Regions from separate parts of the Shouchella phoenicis genome, predicted to be linked through region 3. Evidence: predicted binding sites of a transcription regulator. Region 3 holds the regulator's gene; each other region holds the start of a gene.
The links. Region 3 encodes LexA, which represses DNA repair genes until DNA is damaged. Its sites were predicted from a motif close to CGAACATATGTTCG; they were not measured.
Positions count from the first base shown of each region.

Region 1: a site for LexA is predicted at 800-813, ahead of uvrB (excinuclease ABC subunit UvrB). Genes of this name have one in related genera too.
Region 2: a site for LexA is predicted at 983-996, ahead of ABC361_RS18735 (DNA polymerase IV). Genes of this name have one in related genera too.

Region 1 is NZ_JBDFMQ010000001.1:2,855,104-2,857,381, reverse strand. Features, by position in the region: gene ABC361_RS15340 (DMT family transporter) at 1-481, opposite strand, end outside; FMN riboswitch at 593-715, opposite strand; gene uvrB (excinuclease ABC subunit UvrB) at 992-2,278, shown strand, end outside.
Region 2 is NZ_JBDFMQ010000001.1:3,506,851-3,509,128, reverse strand. Features, by position in the region: gene ABC361_RS18740 (C40 family peptidase) at 1-794, shown strand, start outside; gene ABC361_RS18735 (DNA polymerase IV) at 1,055-2,278, shown strand, end outside.
Region 3 is NZ_JBDFMQ010000001.1:2,082,283-2,084,560, forward strand. Features, by position in the region: gene ABC361_RS11205 (YneB family resolvase-like protein) at 1-255, opposite strand, end outside; gene ABC361_RS11210 (hypothetical protein) at 286-444, opposite strand; gene lexA (transcriptional repressor LexA) at 599-1,228, shown strand; gene ABC361_RS11220 (MFS transporter) at 1,276-2,278, opposite strand, start outside.

The DNA.
Region 1 (2,278 bases), 770 kb from region 3:
GAAGGATATCACCTGGATTATTAATCGGAAAATAAAACCCAAACGTTAATAAATAGGTACCAACTAGTGCAATTGGTACGTATAGACCAAAACGTTGTGGAAGCTTCTCTTTTAATAGAAAATGTGCCAGGGTAATCGCAAAAAGTGGTTGCAACTTTTGTAATAAGAGAACAGAATTAATTTCGCCACCGGATGAAGCAATTGTTAAGCCTTGAGTAAATAAGAGCGTTGCAATGGCAGAGCCACCCCACGAAATAAACAAGAGTGCGCCTAAATCTTTAAAGCGCAGTTTTTTAATGTCGCTTCGGAATTTATATAAAATGGGTATAGCGATTAAAGCTAAGATAATGTGTTCGACAAATACAATTTGTAGAGAAGTCATTGTATCGAGTAATAAGATTCGAAACAATGGATTAATCCCCCAAAAGGCGGCACCAATGACAATAAACCAAAATGTTTTATTCGTACGTTGTTCGTTCACAGCTGTGAGCTCCTTTTCAGTGAAAAGGTCTTCTGTAAAAATCAAAAAAAGCCCTGGACAAAAATGTTCAGGGCTGACGAAATAAACATAGCAAACGCTACATTCTTTCAATTTGATCTTCTCCCATCCGGACTTTACCGTCGGCTTTGGAATTTCACCAAATCAGTCCACAAAATGATGTGGAGTCGCGGGCTTTACCGCCGGTCAGGAATTTCACCTGCCCCGAAGACACCTATTCAAATGTAATAATCATTATTGTTATCATACTGGATTATCAGCTATTCGTCCATAGATATGTTCGTTAACAATAAATGGTTACGCACGTGCGTTCGTAAAAACTGGTGTCGGGAATGAGACATGTGATATAATTAAGCGAACGTGTGTTTAGAGAAGGTTAGCATGTATTGTTTTAACGGACGGAAAATGGGAATAACAGTAGGATAATGTTCTTTTGCGAAGGAGGGGTGAGTGTATTAACTGACGAACATCCAGTTAATCGCTCTATTAAAGATGGATCAAACGTTCCAATTAGTATCAGACTATTCGCCTCAAGGCGACCAACCAAATGCAATTGAAAAAATTGTGCGTGCGATTGAAAACGGTGACCGGCATCAAACGTTACTTGGAGCAACAGGGACCGGTAAGACGTTTACAATGTCAAATGTGATTCAAGCAGTGAATAAGCCGACATTAATTATGGCACACAATAAAACCCTTGCCGGACAGCTGTACAGCGAGTTTAAACAATTTTTTCCGAATAATGCTGTTGAATATTTTGTTAGCTATTATGATTATTATCAACCAGAGGCGTATGTGCCGTCTTCTGATACCTTTATTGAAAAAGATGCAAGCATTAACGATGAAATTGATAAATTACGTCACTCGGCTACAAGTTCCTTATTTGAAAGACGAGATGTGATTATCGTAGCTAGTGTGTCGTGTATATATGGTTTAGGTAATCCAGAAGAGTACCGAGACCTTGTTTTATCTATACGTACAGGAATGGAAATGGATCGAAATGAGTTGTTACGCAGGCTTGTAGACATCCAGTATGATCGAAACGATTTAAACTTCATCCGCGGAACATTTCGTGTAAGAGGCGATGTTGTGGAAATTTTCCCAGCTTCTCGCGACGAGCAATGTATCCGGGTTGAGTTTTTTGGTGATGAAATTGACCGCATGACTGAAGTAGACGCATTAACCGGTGAAATAAAAGGCGAACGCAACCACGTGTCTATTTTTCCGGCATCTCACTTTGTTACCCGAGAAGAAAAAATGAAAAAAGCAATTGCTAATATTGAAACGGAGTTAGAAGAACAGTTAAAAACGATGCATGAAGAGGGGAAATTACTAGAAGCGCAACGTTTAGAGCAGCGTACGCGTTATGATCTTGAGATGATGGCTGAAATGGGCTTTTGCTCAGGGATTGAAAACTATTCCCGTCATTTAACATTACGAGAGTCTGGGGCTACACCGTACACGTTGATCGATTTCTTTCCGGAAGACTTTCTGCTTATTATGGATGAGTCCCACGTTACATTGCCTCAAGTACGAGGCATGTATAATGGTGACCGAGCTCGAAAAGAAATTCTTGTGAACCACGGATTCCGTTTGCCTTCAGCACTGGATAATCGACCATTAAAATTTGCTGAGTTTGAAGGAAAAGTGAGTCAAGCGGTTTATGTTTCGGCTACACCAGGACCTTATGAGCTAGAACATACACCAGAAATGGTTGAACAAATTATTCGACCAACTGGTTTATTAGATCCGCCAATTGAGGTTCGTCCAATTGAAGGA
Region 2 (2,278 bases), 1.4 Mb from region 3:
GTGTAGGTACACGTGGTGAAAACGTAACAGAATTACAACAACAATTACGTACACTTGGTTACTTTAATCAAGAGCCAACTGGTTACTATGGTGAGATTACAAAAAATGCAGTTATGGAATTCCAACGCACAAATGGTATTTCTGTTGACGGTATCGTAGGATCAGGCACACAAAGTACGCTTAACGGTAGCCCAGCATCTGCAAGCACGAGCAGCTCATCTACAAGCGAAAGCACAAGCTCAAACAATAGCTCATCTTCAAGCGAGAGCACGAGCTCAAATAATAGCTCAAACTCATCTTCAAGCAGTGAGTCTACAGCTTCTGAGAGCTCCAATTCTTCATCAAATGCAGCTGCTCCTGCACCAAGCACGAATAACAATGCAGCTCCAGCAACAAATACGAGCACAAGCAACACATCTACTGCTAGCTCAAGCAATGTTGTTTCAGGTTTGATTTCTTCAGCGCAATCAGTTATTGGTGTGCCTTATCTATGGGGAGGAACGACAACAGCAGGATTTGATTGTAGCGGAATGATTCAATACATTTTCCGTCAAAATGGACTTGAAGTACCTCGTACAGCAGCAGCTCAATGGAATGCTGGAACTTCAGTAAGTTCTCCAAGCATTGGCGATATTGTGTTCTTTGAGACATATGCAGCTGGTCCGACTCATAACGGTATTTATATTGGCGATAACAAGTTCATTCACACTGGTTCTTCACGTGGTGTTGAAGTATCTGATCTTAACAATGTATACTGGGGTCCGAGATACTTAGGTGCAAAACGTTTACATTAAGAGTATAACTACTAACAAGGCGTGGGATGGATATATGTATCTATACCACGCTTTTTCTTGTTTAAACCAATTTATTGGTTATCCATTTATACTTATTGGAAAATTACGTGATAAAAGGCAAGTTTCCCTTAGGAAAGGGAGGCTTGTCTTTTTATTTGGAAATATTCGGCGGCGATACCAAAAATAAACGAACGTATATACGTATATTAGCTAGTTTAGGAACGTATATTCGGGTATACTATACGAGAGGAGGTAGGCAAATGACGAAGGAACAAGCGATTTTATTAATCGATATGGAGTCTTTTTATGCTTCAATTGAACATGTAGAAAATCCAGAGTATGCTGGAAGGCCTCTTGTCGTATCAGGAGACCCGAATCGAAGAAGTGGGGTTATTTTAGCAGCGTGTCCACTTGCTAAAGCAAAAGGCATTCAAAATGCAGAACGATTGTATGAGGCCCAGCAAAAATGTGCTGACGTCGTCGTTGTCAAACCTCAAATGCAGAAATACGTAGATGTATCAATTCGGATTTCTAAACTAATCGGTGAATATACGGACTTGGTAGAACCTTATTCAATTGATGAACAATTTATGGATGTGACCGGGAGTCAGCGCTTGTTTGGTAGTCCTCGACAGATTGCCCACATCATTCAAGAACGGATTAAACATGAAATGGGTTTACGAGCGCGAATAGGCATTGGGGAAAATAAAATCCTTGCTAAACTGGCATGCGACCTATTTGCAAAAAAGAATAAAAACGGCGTTCATACATTAGCGAAAGATATGATTGAGTTGGAGATGTGGCCGCTTCCTATCGGTGACTTATTTGGAGTCGGTAAGAAAATGGAGCTCCACTTTAAAAGCATGGGCATTCGTACCATTGGTCAGCTCGCGCAAACAGAGGGTGCGCGTATTAAAGAAAAGTTTGGCTTGCATGGTCAGGTTGTATGGATGTCTGCAAATGGCGTTGATTACTCACCGGTAACCCGAGCGGCTCATGCCGGAAGAAAGGGATTTGGCAACGGGATGACCCTCCCCCGTGACTATGTAAAAAAAGCCGATTTACATGTTGTGCTACTGGAATTATGTGAAGAGGTGTGTTCACGAGCGCGTCACGCTGGAAAGATGGGGGCGACGATTAGCTTAGGATTAAACGGGGCGACTCATGTTGAGAAGCGAAGCATTCATCGACAGCTAACGTTGCCAATTGAAACAAATATTACAATGGAAGTATTTAAAGGTGTCAATAAGCTTTTAGAGCGATATTGGGATGGTTTTCCCGTTCGTCGCGTAAGTGTAGGGATCACCAATCTTCAAAGCGATCAAAATTGGCAAATGAGTTTGCTGGATGATAACGAAAATCGCGATCGGCTTTCCCAAATCGGTTATGTCATGGATCAAATTCGTGACAGGTATGGAAAAGTCTCGATTCAACGAGCATCTTCATTAACGCAAGCTTCTCAGCTTCTTGATCGAAGCAAAAAA
Region 3 (2,278 bases):
TCCCCTACCAATCCTCGTCTCGTCTGTTACTAGCAAATGCGTGAACGTTTGTTTCTTTGCTTGATCTAAAAGGAATAGAAGATTATCGCGGTCCAATTCATACCCACTAGCAACCTCAGAAAGACAATCGCTCACTTCTATTCCATGTTGCTGAGCCATTTTCACTAATTCATCTTCTTGACGAGCTAACGACGTTTGTTGACTCTCTTTATCCGTACTGACTCGACAATACAAAATGGCTTTATTTCGTTTCATACTGTGCCTCCCACTGCAATGTTTCAGCGACTAACGATCATTTAAAAGGATTACGTGACTGTCTGTATTGCTGCTTCGATCCTCTACCTGCTCGTTCTCATCACTATCAAAGGATAACAAACTACTAAACATAAATAAAACAGTAATAATACCAGCAATAATAATCCCTTTTTCTTGACTCTTCTTCATCATCGATCACCCGTTCGCAAGAATATTTGTTCTTACTTTAAGATACTTCGAACTTTTGTTCGTGTCAAGCATTTTTAGAACTTATGTTTGCGTTCGTATGTTCGATGTGCTAAAGTAAAGATAACGAATACATAGATAAAGCAGGTGAAGAGGAGTGTCTAAATTATCTACTAGACAAGAAGAGATTTTATTATTTATTAAAGATGAAGTAAAAAAGAAAGGCTATCCGCCTTCCGTACGTGAAATTGGGGAAGCAGTAGGTTTAGCATCAAGCTCAACCGTACATGGTCATCTTGCTCGTCTTGAAAAGAAAGGATACATTCGTCGCGATCCTACGAAACCTCGAGCAATTGAAGTACTTTCGCTTGAAGAAGCGCTGGACGAGCCTTCCATTATTCGTGAACGCGCACGCTATATTCCTGTAATTGGTAAGGTTACAGCAGGTAGTCCAATTACAGCGATTGAAAATATCGACGACTACCTCCCCCTTCCAGATCATATGTCTGGTCATGAACAAGTGTATGCCTTAGTTATTCAAGGTGAAAGTATGATCGAAGCGGGCATTTTCGATGGGGACCAAGTCATTGTGAAGCAGCAGCAAAGTGCTGATAATGGTGACATTATCGTTGCAATGACTGATGAAAACGAAGCCACAGTCAAACGATTTTTCCGAGAAAAGAACTACATTCGCCTTCAGCCTGAAAATTCAACAATGAAGCCGATTATACTCGACAATTGTACGATTCTAGGAAAAGTCATTGGTGTTTTCCGAACGATCCATTAACCATAAAGAAAGAGCACCGGAAAACCCAGTGCTCTTTTTTTGCGCCTTTATTGATGGTGGACTTGACTGTCAGCCTCATTCTCTTCTTTTTTTCTTTCGCTATTTAACATGATTTTTAAGACAATTGCAGTAAGAAGAAATAAGACGCCTGCACTAATAAATACGTAAGGAATACCAAAGCTCGCTGCAATTAAACCGCCTGAGACCGGTCCTAATACATTTCCTAAAAAACGAAAACTCTGATTATAACCGAGTACTTCCCCTTGCATCGATACTGGACACGCTTGACGAATAAACGCTGTCGTGCAGGGAATTAACCCTCCGACCGCTAATCCAAAGACAAAACGCAATACAATTAATTGCCAGAGTGAATCAACGAATGCTTGCGGAATAAAAAACACACCAGACAAAATAAGTAAAATGAGCATTACCTTTTCGTGGCCCATTCGGTCACCTAACTGCCCCCATTTTCGAGTTGATAATAAGTTCCCTAAACCCGTAATCGAGAATGCTAAACCAGCTAAAAAAGCCATATTTTCAACTGGCCCGACTAAATCATTAACAAATAGAGCTAAAAGTGGCTGGACGCTAAACAATGCCATTTGAATAATGAGCGCCACAACCATTACCATTATTAACATAGGCGAACGTACAATAAATGCCAATACCTCTTTTGCTGCATACCGTCGCTTTTTCTCACCTTTTTCCTCATAAATCACTTCTTTTACCCCAAAAACAACAAGTAGAGATGCAAGGGTTAAGATTGACGCAGTCAATACAAACGTTAATTCCATTCCAACAGTATCTGCAATCAAACCGCCAAATAATGGCCCTAGCAAACCTCCAGAAACAGTACCTGTCTGCAAAGTTCCGAGGGTTTCTCCAGCTGTACGCTTACTACTTTGTGCTGCTATTAATGCCATTGAAGCCGGGATAAACCCTGTTGCGAGCCCCATGAAAGCGCGCAGAATAAACAATGCCTCAACAGATTGAACATATCCCATAAGAAAAACCGAGATGGCAATCCCAAAACCAGTCCCAATGAGGACC